DNA from 2 places in the Mesorhizobium sp. M0514 genome. Region 2 is predicted to be linked to the other one. Evidence: predicted binding sites of a transcription regulator. Region 2 holds the regulator's gene; the other holds the start of a gene.
What was found. Region 2 encodes PhoB, which activates phosphate uptake and scavenging genes when phosphate is short. Its sites were predicted from a motif close to TGTCATNNANCTGTCAT; they were not measured.
Positions count from the first base shown of each region.

Region 1 (9,253 bases), on a different contig from region 2:
TGTTCGCGGTTCTTGCCATCGTTGCCCTCTGGATCTTCCGGCCGATGGAAAAGGCGATCCGCCGCGCCTTCACCGAATCCGCCGTATCCTTGTTCAAGGCCGAAGCGGCCGACCGCGCCAAATCGGAATTCCTGGCCAATATGAGCCATGAGATCCGCACGCCGATGAATGGCGTGCTGGGCATGGCCGAACTGCTCGCCAAGACCGAGCTTAACGCGCGCCAGAAGACCTTCACCGATGTCATCGTCAAATCGGGCAATGCGCTGCTCACCATCATCAACGACATCCTTGATTTCTCCAAGATCAATGCCGGTCAGCTGACGCTTGATCCTGCACCCTTCCGGCTTGCCGAAGCGGTCGAGGACGTGGCCACACTGGTGTCGGCGCGCGTCGCCGAAAAGAACCTCGAGCTGATCGTGCGCGTCGACCCGCGCCTGCCTGCCCATGTCGTCGGCGATGCCGGACGGTTCCGTCAGATCGTCACCAATCTGCTCGGCAATGCGGTGAAGTTCACCGAGAAGGGCCATGTGCTGATCGATGTCGGCGGCGAGGTGGTCGACGGCATGGTCCAGCTCAAGGTCCGCGTCGAGGACACAGGCATCGGCATTCCTGCCGAGAAGCTCGAGAACGTGTTCGAGAAATTCGCGCAGGTCGACGGCTCGTCAACGCGCCGCCATGAAGGCACCGGCCTCGGCCTTGCCATCGCCGCCCGCCTCATCGACCTGATGGGCGGCAAGATCGGCGTCGAAAGCGAGATCGGCCGCGGCTCGGTGTTCTGGTTCGCCGTGCCGCTGCCGGCGCATCAGCAGGACACGCGCAACGAGATCGTGCCGGTCGATGTCACCGGCGCCCGCGTGCTGGTCATCGACGACAACCCGGTCAACCGCGAGATCTTGCTGGAGCAGCTCAGAAGCTGGAGCTTCGACTGCGCGGCCGCCGAAAGCGGCGCCGTCGGCCTCGCCTTTCTAGACCGGGCCAGCCAACTCGGTGCTGCGGTCGACTGCATCATCCTCGACTACCAGATGCCCGGCATGAACGGCGCCGATGTCGCCAAGGCGATTTCCGCCGACAGCCGTCTCTCCGCCATCCCGGTGGTGCTGCTGACCTCCGTCGACCAGGTCGATTTCGGCAAGATGGTCATCGATTTCGGCATCGCCGCGCATCTCACCAAGCCGGCGCGCTCGGCCATCCTGCTCGGCACCGTCATCTCGGCCATCCAGAAAGCGCGGGCCCAGATCGGCAAGGCCCAGTTCGTTCGCGAGCCTGTTGTTCCGCAGGCGGCACCCGTGACGCCACCCGCCTTCACCGTCATTCGCGGCCCGGCAATTCCGGCGGCCACAGTGCCTGAATCGATCGCCACGCCAAACGGCCCGATCGATATTCTGATCGCCGAGGACAATGACGTGAACCAGCTGGTGTTCGGCCAAATCCTCAATGGGCTTGGCCTCAGCTACCGCATCGCCAGCAATGGCCGCACGGCCGTTGAGATGTACCGGGCGCTGCGGCCGAAGCTGATCCTCATGGACGTCTCCATGCCGGAGATGAACGGCTACGAGGCGACCCGCGCCATCCGGGCGGCGGAGGCAGCGAGTGGCAATCACACACCAATCATCGGCGTCACCGCTCACGCACTGAAGGGCGACCGCGACAAATGTATCGAGTCCGGAATGGACGACTATCTGCCCAAGCCGGTGTCGCCCGACCGCCTCGGCAGTAAGATCGGCACATGGCTCAGCGAAACGGTCGCGGTAAAGAGGGCTTGATCAAATCGCCGCGTCCAGACGATAGCGGTGCATCCAGTCGAGACTGGTCTCGTCGGAGAGCTTGGCGACGCCCGGCTTTACGTCGGCGGCATTCGGCGCCGGAACGCCCAGCGCCTTGCAGATGGATGACAATGCCGCTGCCGGATCGGCTGACAGGCGCTCATAGCCGATGCGCAGCGGGACGATCCCCTGCTCCGCGAACCAGACATTCCAGCTCGCGTCATAGGCTTCGAGTTCGGCAAGCTCGCGCTGGATCCGCTTGAAATCGTAGCGGGGTTCCTGCGGCGGTGCGACCCGTTCGATCTCGGTTCCGTCGGGCGCGATGTGCCAAAGCCCAGTCTGCTCGGCCTTGATCAGCGACACCGCCTGCGCCAGCTTGTTTTCGCGCGAAAGATGGATGTAGAGGATCCGGCCGAAGGCCTTTTCAAAGCGTGCTTTGTCCGATGGCAGGTCTGGGTAGATCCGGTCGAGGATGGCCGAGAGTTCACCCAGGTTTTCCCGCATCAGGCGCAAGCCGAAGACGCCTGTTCCGCCCCTTCCCGCGCTGATTGCCGCACCGAGATAGGCGACGTCGAAATCATGCGCGCTCATCGTCTCGGGATGCGGCAATTTCCACTCTTCTGCCCATTCCGCCTTGTCCTGCCGCCGGTAGAACGAGTGCGGATCGCCGGCTGTTTTCGTCGAGGCCAGAAGGCCGCACAGCAAGGTGCTTCCGGTTCTCGGCGTGCCGCAGATTATGTAGCCGTCAAGCATCTGGGACTCTGTCGCTTGTCATGGATTGGGCTAACCCCGCCAGGGCGCGGTGACACGCGCGCTTCGCGAAAGGCTCCAGTCTAGCCGCGCCGGAAGGGATAGAGGAATTGCTGCCAGTATCCGTTCGGAACGGGATGTCCGTGAATGCCGTAGCCGTTCGGCCAGCGCCCTTCGGGCATATGATGGGTGCCGAACAGCCGGTCGAGCAGCGGGAAATGGATGGCGAAATTTACGTCGATCGCTTCTTTTTCGAGGCCGTGATGCCAGTGGTGGTAACGCGGCGACACCAGCACCTTTTCGACTGGACCGAAACTGGTTCCGATGTTGGAATGGATGAACGACGAATAGACGTAGACGATCAATATATATACGTCTGGATAGCCGATTCATCGAACCCCAGCACGAACATCGGGGTGGCCGTCAGGCTGCGCAGCACGATGATTTCCAGGAAATGCATGCGCGCACCGGCAATCCAGTCCATCGACTTGGCGGAATGGTGCACGGCATGGAACTTCCACAGCCAGGGAATGCGATGAAAGGCCCGATGCACCCAATACTGGGCAAGGTCGGTCAGGAACATCACCGTCAGCAGTTGCACCAGCCACGGCAAGCCGTGGACCCAGGCGCGCACCGAACCAAGGGCGCCCTGTGAATTGACGAAGTTGGACGGCGCCAAGGTCAGGTAGGTCAAAATCTGCACCAGCAGCGACGAGACCAGATAGTAGAACAGGTCCTCGCGCCATTCGTCGCGGAACACGGTCTGATCCTTGTTGCGCGCGAAAAGACGTTCGAGCGGGACGAACAGCACACCCATGAACAAGGCGTTCAGGATGAAGAAATCGAGCCCGAAGAACACCCCGTCGATGTGCAGTTGATGGCGCACCGGAAGCATGCCGACCAGCGACGCCAGCAGCACAGTGAACATCGCTGCCGCGCCGAGCGTCTTTTGCCTGCGCAGCGTCATGCTGAGGATCGCCAGGATATAGCCGGAGATGAGGACGAAATAGAGCACCGGCTTGAAGAACAGCATCTGGTGGATGGGGGCCAGATCCGGCATCGATGTAAGCGACGGGTAGCGCAGCACGATGACCATCAGCAGGGCGGTGACCCCGGCAAGCAAGCCAATCGAGCCGGACAGCCAGCCAGAACCGAACGGCCGTTTGGCGCGCGGCGTTTCAAGTTCACTTACAACGCGTCTAAGGAAATTTGCCACCGCCCCCTATGCCCCGCCTTTTTGACGATCGCAAAAAAGCTCTCGTCGGAGATATCGACCTCTTTTGCTACAGCAGGGCTCATTAATATTTAATCGCCACGACCCTGCACATGACGGGTGACTATCGCTTTTGGGCGATTGGAAGAGCCATGATTGCAACAAAAGAACACCGGCCACTATAGTCGGAATCTTTCCTGGATGCGACGGGCGCATTCAAGCGGCGTCAGCCGGCTGGTGTCGACTTCGAGGTCGTAGTCCATGCCCTTGTGGACGCGTCCATATTGCCAGCGCGCCAGGCCAGGCAGCCTGTCGGCGCGCGCGGCCTCGCGCGCTTCCAGCACCTCCAGCGGCGCCATGACGCCGACCAGATGCAGGTCAAAGCTCGACAGCAACTTGCGGTGCTCCGCTATCTCGTCATTGAAGATCACGTCGTCGACAATGAGATTGTTGCCTTGCCCGGCCATGGCGGCGATGGCATGGCGCATGCCGCGCATGGCTCGCGCGCCGACCGGCCCGCTCCTGATCACCACCGACGGCTTGCCGTCTTCCAGCACGGTCTCAAAGGAAAACCCGTCGGCATGATCCTGCAGCGCCGGCGGCAGCATGTCGATGAAAGCATCCATCTGGACATGCAGGAAGGGCTCGGTGGCGATTGTTTGCAGCGCCCTGGCGATCGAGCTTTTGCCGGCGCTGCCGACGCCATTAAGCAGGACGATTTTGGCCGTCATGTCGCCCCCTATCGGTTGCGCACGACGATACAGGCGCCGCCGACGCTTTGCAGTTTCTGGCAGATGACGTTGGCGGCGGCACGGTCGTCGACGCCGATCCTGACGGCGTAGATGCCGCGTCGGCCGATCGGCGTGCGCACCCGGCTGACCACCGGGTCACGACCGGAAAGCAGCGCCGGAAACCGGCTCCTGACCCTCAGCCACTGATTGATCGCAGCTCCCCTGCGGAAATTGCCGGCCACCTGGACGCCCCATGGCTTCACATTGATCGAGGCCATCGCCACGGTTCTGGACATGATCACCGGCAGCTTGCGGCAGGCGACGGGAAAGCTGGTTTTCGCGTCGAGCGGCTCGATCGTTCCGGCGTAGGCGCTGTCGGAGAACTTGTCGGCCGGTTCGCCCATGATGTCGAAGACGTAGCTCTCGGTCTCCATGGGCAAGAAGCCGCCCGAACCCAGCCAGCGCGAAACGCGGCTCTCGCCGGCATTGTAGGCAGCCGCCGCCAGGCCGAGATTGCCGAAGCCGGTCTTCATTTCGGCGAGATATTTCGCCGAAGCCGGGATCGCCTGGTCGATGTCGAAAGGATCGGCCAGCCCGCGCATCTTGGCGGTGCTCGGCATGAACTGGGCGATCCCTTCGGCACCGACCGGGCTAACCGCATTGGGATCGAAGCGGCTTTCTTTCCAGATCAGCCGGGCGAAGTAATCCTTCGGCAGGCCGTTCCGCTCGGCATGCGTCTCGATCAGGTCACAGACATGGCCGATCAATCGTTTCGCCGCCGAGCGCGATTGCGGTGGATCGGCAAGCGCCTGTCCGGCACTCAGCCCGCAGAACAGGATCACACCGGCTTTGAGCAGCCCCCGCATGGCTCATTCGGCCGCGGCTTTGCCGTGCTGTCCAAACCGCTGCTCGATATAGTCGGCAACCATTTTTTCGAAATCGGCGGCGATCGACGGACCGCGCAGCGTCGCCGACTTCTTGCCGTCGACGAAGACGGGTGCGGTCGGCATCTCGCCGGTGCCGGGCAGCGATATGCCGATATCGGCGTGCTTGGATTCGCCGGGGCCGTTGACGATGCAGCCCATCACCGCGACCTTGAGGTTCTCGACGCCGGGATATTTCTCCCGCCAGACCGGCATGTTCTTGCGCAAATCGGCCTGGATGTTCTGGGCGAGCTCCTGGAACACGGTGGAGGTCGTGCGACCGCAGCCGGGGCAAGCGGCGACGATCGGCACGAACTGACGGAAGCCCATGGTCTGCAGCAGTTCCTGCGAGACCTGCACCTCGCGCGTGCGGTCGCCATTCGGCTCCGGCGTCAGCGAGATGCGGATGGTGTCGCCAATGCCTTGCTGCAAGAGGATGCCCATGGCAGCCGACGAGGCGACGATGCCCTTGGATCCCATGCCGGCTTCGGTGAGGCCAAGATGCAGCGCATGGTTGGAGCGCGTGGCAAGCTCGGCATAGACGGCGATCAAATCCTGCACGCCGCTGACCTTGGCCGACAGGATGATCTTTTCGCGGGCGAGGCCTATCTCTTCGGCCATTTCGGCCGACAGGATGGCCGACTGCACGATCGCTTCGCGGGTTACTTCCTGCGCCGTCAGCGGAAAGCCTTGGCGCTGGTTTTCGTCCATCAGCCGGGTGAGCAGCTCCTGATCGAGCGACCCCCAATTGACGCCGATGCGCACCGGCTTGTCATGCCTGATCGCCATTTCGACGATCGCGGCGAACTGGCGGTCCTTCTTGTCCTTGAAGCCGACATTGCCAGGATTGATGCGGTATTTGGCCAGCGCCTCGGCACAGGCCGGATGATCGGCCAGCAGTTTGTGGCCGATATAGTGGAAGTCGCCGACCAGCGGCACATTGATGCCGAGCCGCTCGAGCCGTTCGCGGATGCGCGGCACGGCGGCGGCGCTCTCGTCACGATCGACGGTGATGCGCACGATCTCGGAGCCAGCGCGATGCAAAGCCGCAACCTGCGCGACGGTCTGGTCGATATCGGCCGTGTCGGTGTTGGTCATCGACTGCACGACGACCGGCGCGCCGCCGCCGACGACCACGCCGCCGACATCGACGCCGACCGATGTCCGGCGCGCAAAGGGGGAGGAAAAATACCCGGTCATGCCGGCAGCCTCTTGATCACCCGAGCGACATACGTCCACGTCGACGCACGCTCAATCAGCTATCAGCGCATAGCGCTGAGGTTCGGGCATGAGGTGGAGGAGCAAAGATGGCTTGTCAATGGCGACAGACAAGCAGAGCCGCCAAATCGCAGCAGCGCGGTGACCCCACAGACGGGTTTCGCCAGCCAACAGTATCGGAATCAGTAGCAAAAACAGGCCTCCGGCGGCATGTCGCCACCGGAGCGATAGTCACGCGCCAAGGCGGCGCGTCTAATCCTGGAAGGGCGTCAGTGTCTCGTCGGTTTCGCCTTCAGTTTTTCAATCTCGTCCTTGAGTGCCAGCTTGCGTCGCTTCAGATTCACGATTTCGAGGTCGTCGACCGATGGATGGTTCATCGCATCGTCGATCTCGCGTTCGATATCACCGTGTTTCCGCTGTAACTCATCAAGATGGGATGCAAGAGACATGATTGGTTCTCCCTTTCATGGTTTCCTCGATTGCAGCCGTCAAAGGCACGTCCACCGCAGGTCGCATCTGTGACGGCACCATGACAGTCTGCCACCATCCGGCTGCGATGTCGAATGCTGCGTGGTAGCATTCCACGACAATGTGATATGTGATATTGGCTGCGCGCCGGCGGCAATTGATGCCGCCCCCGCCCAATCATGCCCATTGCCGGGCGCCGCAGACATGCAGACGGTAGAGAATGTCCGACCAGGAAAAGGCCGATGTCCGCCTCGAATTTTCCCGCCTGAAGCAGGAGCATGCCGATTTCGACGCGGCCATCAATGCGATGATCGCCATGGGCTGCGACCCCTTGCAGATCCAGCGCATGAAGAAGAAGAAGCTTTTCCTCAAGGACCGGCTGATGGCGCTGGAAGACAAGATCATTCCGGACATCATCGCTTAGCCGACGGCCTCGGGGCCTAACTGCTCACCCCGCTATCGACAGCCGCGCCGCGCGATGGCGCAGCAACGTCAGCAATTCGTCGGTCTTCTCCGCTGAAGTGTCGATCGGCACCACCAGGCACAGCGTCGCCTCGACCTTGCCGGCGGCCGCGAAGACAGGGGCGGCCAGGCATTTGGTGTAGGCGTCGACCAGCCCCGAAGTGATGCAATAGCCGGTCGTTCTGGCCGTCGCGATATCGGCAATGAAGTCGTCGAACTGCAGCCTGCGGCCGTCGGGCAGCAAAAGGTCGTCTTCCGAGACCATGTCCTGGATGGCGGCCCTTTCCAATCCGGCCAGAAGCAGCCGCCCCGATGCCGTCCATGGCAGCGGGATCTGCAGGCCGGTGGCCGAGCTGATGCGGAACGGCCTGGTGCCGGGGCTGGAATGGACGATGGTATAGCGCCCGCTTTGCAGCATGCACAATTCGGAGGTCTCGCTGGTCTCGCGCGACAGATTGTCGACCTCCTGCCGGCCCCGCCTAAGCAGGTCGTTGCCCCTCACATAGTCCATTCCATAGAGGTAGAGCTTCTTGCCGAAATAGACCCGGTTGCCGTCGCCCTCCATCTCCAGGAGACCCGCATCGACCAGCGAACGCACCAGCGTATAGGTGGTGGAGCGCGGCGCATTCACCCCCTTGGCGAGATCGCCAATGCCGATGGCGCGCTGCGTAGCATGCAGGAAGTCCAGGATCTCCAGCACCCGGTTGAGGCCCTTCTCGCGCGAGCCGGAGGTCTTGTCGGGCGTCGGGCTCTCGGCTGGACCAAGCTCCGCCCGATCCGTGAGTCCATTGCTATCTTGCATAACTGATTCCTGATGTTAGTATCTGTCTTGTATAGGATACATATGTCTATTGTAAGAGACAATTCAGGTCGGCGACACGTGTGTCTGTAGGGGAACTCAAACAACAGGAGGTCGCAGTGAACGACGCATCCAAGCGAGATTTTCTGAAACTGGGCATGGCCGGGCTTGCAACGGCGGGCGTGATGACCGCTGTCAGCGCCGAAAAGGCGGCGGCACAAGCCGCATCCGACAGCGTTCTGCGCACCGCGCTTGACCGCGGCAAGCTGATCGTCGGCACCGGCAGCACCAACGCGCCATGGCATTTCGAAAACGATGCCGGCGAGCTAGTCGGCATGGACATCACCATGGGCCGCATTCTGGCCAAGGGCCTGTTCGACGATCCGAGCAAGGTCGAGTTCGTCATGCAGGATCCGGCGCAGCGCATCCCCAATGTCACCACCAACAAGGTCGACATTACCATCCAGTTCATGACCATGACCGCGCAGCGCTCGCAGCTGATCCACTTCTCCAGGCCATACTATGTCGAGGGCGTCGCCCTGCTGACGCTGCCGACGGCGGAAAACAAGACCTTCGACAAGCTGCTCGCCGGTGGTTCGGCGACGCGCATCTCGATCCTGCAGAATGTCGATGCCGAAAGCTCGGTCCATTACGCCCTGCCGGAGGCGCAGGTGCTGCAGATCGACACTCAGGCCAATGTGCTGCAGGCACTGGAATCGAAACGCGCCGATGCCGCCGCTGTCGATCTTTCAACCGTGCGCTGGCTGGCCTCGCGCAACCCCGACAAATATTTCGATGCCGGCAAGAGCTGGTACTCGATGCTCTACGGCGCGGCGGTCAGGCAGGGCGACCTGGACTGGCTGACCTTCGTCAACCAGACCTTCACCATCGCGATGTTCGGCCATGAGACCACACTCTACGACGCC
Region 1 is NZ_JAMYQZ010000057.1:7,428-16,680, reverse strand. It holds gene NKI61_RS21705 (response regulator) at 1-1,763, shown strand, start outside; gene NKI61_RS21700 (Stf0 family sulfotransferase) at 1,764-2,516, opposite strand; gene NKI61_RS21695 (sterol desaturase family protein) at 2,597-2,878, opposite strand; gene NKI61_RS21690 (sterol desaturase family protein) at 2,875-3,729, opposite strand; gene NKI61_RS21685 (chloramphenicol phosphotransferase CPT family protein) at 3,906-4,457, opposite strand; gene NKI61_RS21680 (lytic transglycosylase domain-containing protein) at 4,466-5,323, opposite strand; gene ispG (flavodoxin-dependent (E)-4-hydroxy-3-methylbut-2-enyl-diphosphate synthase) at 5,327-6,580, opposite strand; gene NKI61_RS21670 (YdcH family protein) at 6,868-7,047, opposite strand; gene NKI61_RS21665 (YdcH family protein) at 7,287-7,490, shown strand; gene NKI61_RS21660 (IclR family transcriptional regulator) at 7,515-8,330, opposite strand; gene NKI61_RS21655 (transporter substrate-binding protein) at 8,486-9,253, shown strand, end outside.
Region 1: the regulator PhoB is predicted to act here: its motif matches at 7,117-7,133, upstream of NKI61_RS21670 (YdcH family protein).

Region 2 (9,253 bases):
CAGTTGCAAGCCGCGACGCTGCCGGCGGCGACGCCTGTGCAGACTTCGTCCTTCTTGATCCAGCCGGCGTCGATGACGACGTTGAGGTTGTCCTTGGTGATCGCGACGGGGGTCAGGAACAGCGACTTGACGGTGTTGCCGCCAGGCGTGGTGAAGTCCTTGGCGCCGGCAATGTCGCCCGTCTTCTTGCCATCGGCAAGCTGCGAGGCGATCTCGGCGGCGTTCTTGCCGAGTTCGCGCGCGTCTTTCCACACCGACACCGTCTGCGTGCCGAGCGCGATGCGGTTCAGGGCGGCATGGTCGCCGTCCTGGCCCGAGACCGGAACCGTTCCGGCAAGGCCCTGCGCCGTCAGCGCGGCGACAACGCCGCCGGCGGTGCCGTCATTGGCCGCAACCACGGCATCGACCTTGTTGTCATTGGCGGTCAGGAACTGTTCCATGTTCTTCTGGGCGTTGGCCGGCAGCCAGCCATCGGTATAGGCCTCGCCGACATTCTTGATCTTGCCCGAGTCGATGGCTTCCTTGAGCACTTCCATCGAGCCCGAGAACAGGAAATCGGCATTCGGATCCGAGCCCGAGCCCTTGATGAAGACATAGTTGCCTTCGGGCTTCGCCTTGAACACTTCGCGGGCCTGCATGCGGCCGACTTCCTTGTTGTCGAAGGTCAGGTAGAAGACGTCCTTGTTCTCGATCAGGCGGTCATAGCCGACGACCGGAATGCCTTCGTCCAGCGCCTTCTGCACCGCCGGGCCGATGGCCGAGGCGTCCTGCGCCAGGATGATCAGCGAGTTGGCGCCCTGCGAGATCAGGCTTTCGACGTCGGTCAGCTGCTTGCCGGGATTGGACTGCGCGTCGGCGGAAATGTACTTGTCGCCGGCAGCCTCGATCGCCGTTTTCATCGCCGCCTCGTCGGTCTTCCAGCGCTCTTCCTGGAAGTTCGACCACGACACGCCGATGACCTTGTCCTTCGCCTGCGCGACCGACACCAGCGCCAGCGACATGGCGACACCCGCCAGCATGGCGGCTGCAAATCTGTTCATCATAATCCTCCCTGCGCCGCGTGCGGCGCGACAAAACTGGCCCGAGGGCCGGCACACAGAGGCCCTATTTTTTCGAGCCTCGAAAAAATACTGGTTCAATGATAAGGCGCTGTCAACATCGATTCTGATGGATTCTGATGGCCTTGCCGAATTTTTTCGAGGTCCGCAATAAACAATGACAGGGCTGCCGGCGTCTGCCAATATTTGGCTGGTGCCGTCGAACGCCTTCACTATCATGAGGCGCGAGGAGGCCGGGAGGAAACAAATGTCGGTTGGAATCCGCCACGACGATCTGCGCCGTCGCAACCGTGCGATGGTGATTTCAGCCGTGCGCCGGGCCGGCCAGCCGTCGCGGACCGAGATTGCGGCGACCACCGGCCTCAGCCACTCGACCATATCGGCAATCTCGTCTGATCTGATTCAAGAAGGCATCCTGATTGAAGGCAAACCTGGCGAGACCGGCGCACTGAAACGCGGCCGGCCGCAGGTGGGCCTTGGTCTCAACCCGGAAGCGGCGGCGGTGATGACCGTCGTGCTGTCGCTCAATTTCCTGTCCGTCACCGTCATCGACTATGCCGGCCACGTCGTCGCCGAGGAACAGCGCCGGCTGGACACGCTGACCAAGCCGCGCGACGAGCTGATTGGCGAATGCGTAGCAATCGTCCGGCGGCGGCTTGAGGATCCCGACCTCGATGTCCAGAGCATCGCCCGCATTGCCATGGGCATCCAGGGCATCACCGATTCGCAGGCGCGCGCCATGCTGTGGTCGCCGATCACGCCACTGACCGACATTGCCTTCGCCGACATGTTGGAAGCGGAATTCGGCATTCCGGCCACCATGGAGAACGACTGCAATATGATGGCGGTGGCCCTGCAATGGCGCCAGCCCGAGCGCTACCGCGACAATTTCATCGCGATCCTCTTGTCGCACGGCATCGGCATGGGACTGGTGCTGAAAGGCGAACTGTTCACCGGCACCCATTCCTCGGGCGGCGAGTTCGGCCACATGATCCACCGTCCGGGCGGCGCGCTCTGCCGCTGCGGGCGGCGCGGCTGCGTCGAGGCCTATGCCGGAAACTACGCCATCTGGCGCAGCGCCAAAATGATGGGCGAGGATGCCGAGCCGGTCGATATCGGCGACGCTGATATGCGCGCACTCGCCGCGCGCGCCCGCGAAACCGACGGCCCGGAGCGCGAAGCCTATCGCAAGGCCGGCGAGGCGCTCGGCTTCGGCCTCGGCAGCCTGTTTGCGCTGATCGATCCGGCACCCGTCGCCATGGTCGGCGTCAGCGCCGCCGCGTTCGACCTGATCGAACCGGCATTGCGCGAAGCGATCGCCCAGACCGCCGGCGGCCAGCACTCGAAGTCGATCTCCTTCGACACCGAGCCCAACGAGCTGCCGCTGATCCGCGAAGGCTGTGCCATGCGCGCGCTCGGCTTCGTCGATCAGGAGATTTTTGCGCCGGGTATTCAGCCCAAATCCGGCAAGCATGTCGCGTGAATGGCCGGCAACGGCGCGACGCGCAGGATCCTAGTCTTCCCTGATCGCGTAGCCGGCGCCGCGAATGGTACGGATGACATCCGGCATGCGGCCGTTGTTGACGGCCTTGCGCAGCCGCCCGACATGCACGTCGACGGTTCGCTCGTCTATATAGATCGTCTCGCCCCAGACATTGTCGAGCAGTTGGCTGCGCGAGAACACGCGGCCGGGATGGCGCATCATGAATTCGAGCAGCCGGAACTCGGTCGGTCCGAGCCTGATCTCGCTCTTCTTGCGGTAGACCCGGTGCGATTCTCGATCGAGCACGATGTCGCCGACCTTGAGCACGCTCGACAGCACTTCCGGCTTGGCGCGGCGCAGCAGCGCTTTCACGCGCGCCATGAACTCCGGCGTCGAGAATGGCTTGACCAGATAGTCGTCGGCACCGGTGGACAGGCCGCGCACGCGATCGCTTTCCTCACCGCGCGCGGTCAGCATGATGATCGGCAGCCGCTCGGTTTCGGGCCGCACTCTAAGCCGCCGGCAGAGCTCGATGCCGGAAACAGCGGGCACCATCCAGTCGAGCACCAGGAGATCGGGCACGTTTTCCTGCAGGCGGATCTCGGCCTCGTCGCCGCGTGTCACCACCTCGACGTGATAGCCTTCGGATTCGAGGTTGTAGCGGAGGAGCACGCCTAGCGGCTCCTCGTCCTCCACGACCATGATGCGTGGCGCGATCATAGGCAGTTCACCCTCATCAGGCCGGCGTGGCCATCGCCGTCTCGTCCTGCTTCGGACGATTGGCGGGCAATTGCTGGCCGGTCAGCACATAATACGCATTTTCGGCGATGTTGGTGACATGATCGCCGATGCGCTCAAGATTCTTGGCGCAGAACAAGAGATGCGTGCAGGCGGTGATGTTGCGAGGGTCTTCCATCATGTAGGTCAAGAGCTCACGAAACACGGACGTGTATTTGACGTCGATGCGCTCGTCGTCATTCCTGAGTTTTGCAAGAGCTGCCGCATCGGTGGCGGCATATTCCTCGACGACGCCTTGCACCTGGATCAGCACCAGCTGCGCCATGGCATCGATGGAGTGCGAGAGGTCGCGCGGCGTGACGCTCAAGCCCACGGTGCCGACGCGTTTGGCGATGTTCTTGGCGAGATCGCCGATGCGCTCGAGGTCGCCGGCCATGCGGATCGAGCCGACCACGGCGCGCAGATCGTTGGCCATCGGCTGGCGCTTGGCGATCAGCGTGATGGCGCGGTCGTCCAGTTCGCGCTGGCGCGCATCCATGATGGCGTCGTCGGAAACGACACGCTGTGCCAGCGCATTGTCCGAATTGAGCAGCGCCCTGGTCGAGCCGCTGACCATCGAGCCTGCCAGATCGCCCATGTCGCGGATCAGCTTGCTGATCTGCCCGAGCTCTTCATCGAAGGAGGCGACGGTATGTTCACCCATGATCTTGGTCCTCGTGCCTGAAAATTCACCCGCCGGACGGCTCAGCCGAAGCGGCCGGTAATGTAGTCCTGGGTGCGCTTGTCGTCGGGGTTGGTGAACATCTTGTCGGTGGCGCCCTCCTCGACGAGATAGCCGAGATGGAACATCGCTGTACGCTGCGACACGCGCGCCGCCTGCTGCATCGAGTGGGTGACGATGACGATCGTGTAGTTCTGGCGCAGTTCGTCGATCAGCTCCTCGACACGGGCGGTGGCGATCGGATCGAGCGCCGAGCAGGGCTCGTCCATCAGGATCACCTCCGGCGACACGGCGATGGCGCGCGCGATGCACAGGCGCTGCTGCTGGCCGCCGGACAGGCCGGTGCCGGGCTCCTGCAGGCGGTCCTTGACCTCGTTCCAGATCGCAGCCTTCTTCAGGCTCTGCTCGACGATCTGGTCCATGTCGGACTTGCGCTTGGCCAGCCCATGGATGCGCGGGCCGTAGGCGACGTTCTCGTAGATCGACTTCGGGAACGGGTTGGGTTTCTGGAACACCATGCCGACGCGGGCGCGCAGTTCGACGACATCGATGTTCTTGTCGTAGATGTCGTCTTCATCGAGCGTGATCTTGCCGGTCACCCGCGCCGAATCGATGGTGTCGTTCATGCGGTTGAGGCAGCGCAGGAAGGTCGACTTGCCGCAGCCGGACGGGCCGATCAGCGCCGTCACCTGGTTCTGGCGGACGTCGAGATTGACGTCGAACAACGCCTGCTTCTCGCCGTAGAAGACGCCGACCTTGTCGCCGCGCATCTTGATGACTTCGTTCGACTTGGCGTTCATTTTGTCGCCCACTGCATTCTCAAGGGACTGTTCGGTCATGATGTTCATACCAAATTGCCTTTTTTCTACCAGCGCCGCTCGAACCGGCGCCGAAGCACGATCGCGGTGATGTTCATGGCCATGAGGAAGACGAGCAGGATGATGATGGCGCCGGACATGCGCTCGACAAAAGCGCGCTCAGCCTCGTTTGCCCACATGTAGATCTGCACCGGCAGCGCGGTCGCCGGATCGAAAGGCGTCGTCGGATAATCGGCGACGAAAGCGACCATGCCGATCAAGAGCAGCGGTGCTGTCTCGCCGAGCGCACGCGCCAGGCCGATGATGGTGCCGGTAAGGATGCCTGGGGCGGCAAGCGGCAGGATGTGGTGGAACACCATCTGCATCTTGGAGGCGCCGAGCCCGAGCGCTGCCGAGCGGATCGACGGCGGCACCGCGGCAAGGGCGGCGCGCGTCGCGATGATGATGGTCGGCAGCGTCATCAAAGTCAGCACCAGGCCGCCGACGAAGGAAGCCGAGCGCGGCATGCCGAGGAAGTTGATGAACACGGCAAGGCCAAGCAGACCGAAGACGATCGACGGCACCGCCGCGAGATTGTTGATGTTGACTTCGATCAGGTCCGTAAAGCGGTTCTTCTTGGCGAACTCCTCGAGATAGATCGAGGCGGCGACGCCGATCGGCAGCGCCAGCAAAAGCACGATCACCATCATGTAGAACGAACCGATGATGGCCACGCCCATGCCCGACGTCTCGGGCCGGCTGGAGGCGCCATAGCTGAACAGGCCGGTGTTGAAATGCTCGGCCATCGCGCCTTCGGCTTTGAGCTTGTTCATCCAGTCGATCTGCTGGTCGGACACCTTGCGGCGCGCTTCATCGACGCCGAGGTCGATCTGGCCCTTGAAGGCCGAGTCGAGATTGGCGGCGGCCAGGATGTCGACGTCACGCGTCGTGCCGATCACCGACGGATCGGCGGAGACGATGTCGCGCAGCTGGACGCGGGCGCCTTCCGACAGGAAGCCCTTGAGCTTCAGCATCATCGGCTTGTTGGCCGGATCGATGCCGAGCTTGGCCACCAGCGCGTTTTCGGCGAGCTTGGGATAGTTCGCCTTGATCAGCACGGTAGGGTCGGTCGCGCGCTTGCCGGAGGGATCGATCACCTTCTCGTCGAAGGTGACCGGCAGCGTCACCGTCGTCTGCCAGAAGGCGGTGTAGCCTTTCGAGACGATGGTGATCAACATGATGGCCAGGAACGCCAGGCCCACCGAGATCGCAATCACGCCATAGATGCGGAACCGGCGTTCGGCGGCGTAGCGCGCCTTCAGCCCGATGTCGCGGCGCGGACGCGCGACGGCACCCGCCATCGTGTCCAGGGGGATGTCGGTCATTCGTACTGCTCCCGGTACTTGCGCACGATGTAGAGGGCGACGATGTTCATCACCAGCGTCAGCGCGAACAGCGTCAGGCCGAGCGCGAAGGCGACCAGCGTCTGCGGCGAGTTGAACTCGAGATCGCCGGTCAGCTGGTTGACGATCTTGACGGTGATGGTCGTCATCGCCTCGAACGGGTTGGCCGTCAGATTGGCCGCGACGCCCGCCGCCAGCACGACGATCATCGTCTCGCCGATGGCGCGCGACGCCGTCAACAGGATGGCGCCGACGATGCCGGGCAGTGCCGCCGGCAGGATCACCCGCTTGATCGTCTCGGAGCGCGTGGCACCGAGGCCGAGCGAGCCGTCACGCATTGCGCGCGGCACCGCGGTGATGATGTCGTCGGACAAAGAGGACACGACCGGGATCAGCATGACGCCCATCACCAGGCCGGCGGTGAAGATGCTCTGGCCCTGGATGAAGGGAGAGCCGCCGGTGAGGGCTGCTGAGAGGTCGCGCAGGAACGGTCCGAGCGTGACCACGGCGAAGATGCCGTAGACGATGGTCGGGATGCCGGCCAGCAGTTCAAGCGCGGGCTTGACCACCGACCGGACGCTGCGCGAGGCGTATTCGGACATGTAGACCGCCGACATCAGCCCTACCGGCACTGCGACCAGAAGCGCGACGGCGGCGATGTAGAGCGTGCCGGCGAGTAGCGGGATCAGGCCGAACTGACCCTGGCTGCCGCCGGAACCGGCGGCGGCGAAACGCGGATCCCACACCGTGCCGAAGAAGAAGCTCATCGGTGATACGCTTTCGAAGAAGGTGATCGTCTGGAACAGCATCGACAGCACGATGCCGACCGTGGTCAGGATGGCGATGGTCGAGGCCGCAAGCAGCCCCCACAGCATCAGCTTCTCGACATTGTTGCGCGCCCTGGCGCGCGGCGCGATCTGCCTCAGCGCATAGAAGGCGCCGGCGACCGACAGCGCGAAGGTCAGCACGGCGCCGAACAGGCCGAGCCGGTCCTGGACCTGGTTCGCCTCGACCGCGATCGGGATCATGTAGTCCTGTGTGTCGCTGGCCAGTGCCACGCCCTTGGCGGCGAGCAGCGGCTGCAATTCGGCGAAAGTAGCGGGAAGTGCGGTATCGCCATCGAGCCGGCGCAAGCCCTTGGCCAGGCTCTTCACCAGGCTGGCGTCGAGCGCTTCGCTGGCGACCTTTGTGTCGGCGGTGCGCTCGGGCAAAGCGGCATGGATATGCCGGTCGAGATAGAAGGAAGAGCCGATATCCCAGACGGCGAGCAAAAGGACGGCAGGCAGGACCGCGAGCAGAAAGGCCCACCAGCCATGATAATGCGCGCGCGAATGCGGCTTGACCTTGCCGGTATCCTGCGCCGCGGCGCGCTGGCGGCCGACCACAAAAGCGACCACGCCTATGACGATGATTATGGCGAGTACGAGCAAGGACGACATAACCCACCCCAGGGAAAATTCAGATCGCCGCCGCCGTTGCGGCAAGCGGCGAAATCAGGGCGCGGAGTTCATCCGCGCCCTGATCCGTCCGTTGATTACATTGTCTTTCCGGCGGCGAAGGCGTCGCGCTGGCCCTGACGTTCGGCGTCGGGAGCGGAAACCAGGCCGTACTGGGCGAGCGGGCTTTCCGGGCCGATCATCTGGTCATCAAGGAAGAACTCGACATATTCCTTGAGGCCAGGAACGACGCCCAGATGCGCCTTCTTGACGTAGAAGAACAACGGCCGCGACACGGGGTACGTGCCATCGGCGATGGTCTGCGTCGAAGGCACGATGCCTTCCACGGTAGCGACCTTCAGCTTGTCGGCATTGTTCTCGTAGAAGGCGAGGCCGAACACGCCAACGCCGGTCTTGTTGGAGTCGATGCGGGCGAGCGTCTCGGTGTAGTCGCCGTCAATGTCGACAGCCTTGCCGTCCTTGCGGATGGCGATGCAGGTCTTGCCGATTTCCTTGTCGTCGGCGATGCCGGCAGCCTTCAAAGCGGCCTTGTCGCAGCCGGCGTCGAGCAGCTTGGTCTCGAACACTTCACGGGTGCCGTGCTTCTCACCCGGGATATAGGCGGCGATATCCCAGTCGGGCAGCTTCGGATTGACCTGGTTCCACTTGGTGTTCGGGTTGTCGACCAGCTTGCCGTCGACCACCAGCTTGGCGGCGAGCGCCTTGTAGATGTCGGCGGGAACCAGCGCCCAGTCCGGACCCTTGATGTCGGTGGCAAAGACGATGCCGTCATAGCCGATGCGGACTTCCTGGACGTCCTTGACGCCGGCGTCGGCGCAGGACTTCAGCTCGTCCTTCTTGATCGGGCGCGAGGAGTTGGCGATGTCGATCGTGTCTTCGCCGACGCCCTTGCAGAACTCCTTGATGCCGGCGCCGCTGCCGCCGGACTCGACCACCGGGGTCTTGAAGCTGATGAAAGTTTCGCCGAACTGCTCGGCGACGATCTTGGCGTAAGGCAGCACGGTCGACGAACCGGCGACCTGGATCTGGTCACGCGCAGCGGCGACACCGGACGATGCGGCGAACGCTACCGCCACGGCCGATGCCGTAACGAGGAATTTCTTCATGTGGCCTGCTCCTGTTCGGAAGATGGTCTCTTGGCGCCCTCTTCAAACCGGCGCCCGCTGAGGCCAATAGCCTTCGATTATTACAGTCGCATGACAGTTTCGTGTCAGCCCGGTAACGTCGCACAGACGTCTTGTGGGCCGCACCCTTTAAGCCGGTTTGTGGGAATGGAAGTTGCCGCTGGAATCATACGCTTGCGCAATTCGTGCTGGCATCAAGTCCCGGCACACCGCAGGCCGCGATGCCGAGAAAGAAAAACCGGACGGGAGCGCGTTGCCCGTGGCCAGAGCGAATCTTGGCCGAGCCATCGCCAAAAACAGGTCCGTTGGGGTAGATTCGACGCTGTTTCTTGTCGGCGGTCGCTTGCTCCCGCCCGTAACTGAATGAGCGGTTTCGTTGCGACCATTGTCCTGACTGGGCGCTAGCTTTGATATGGTGCGATCGCACCATAGCCTTGGCTGTTGCGGCGCGGCCGAATCCCGGCCGGCGCCG
Region 2 is NZ_JAMYQZ010000076.1:23-9,275, forward strand. It holds gene xylF (D-xylose ABC transporter substrate-binding protein) at 1-1,040, opposite strand, end outside; gene NKI61_RS25010 (ROK family protein) at 1,306-2,541, shown strand; gene phoB (phosphate regulon transcriptional regulator PhoB) at 2,572-3,261, opposite strand; gene phoU (phosphate signaling complex protein PhoU) at 3,278-3,982, opposite strand; gene pstB (phosphate ABC transporter ATP-binding protein PstB) at 4,024-4,848, opposite strand; gene pstA (phosphate ABC transporter permease PstA) at 4,866-6,182, opposite strand; gene pstC (phosphate ABC transporter permease subunit PstC) at 6,179-7,639, opposite strand; gene NKI61_RS25040 (substrate-binding domain-containing protein) at 7,735-8,763, opposite strand.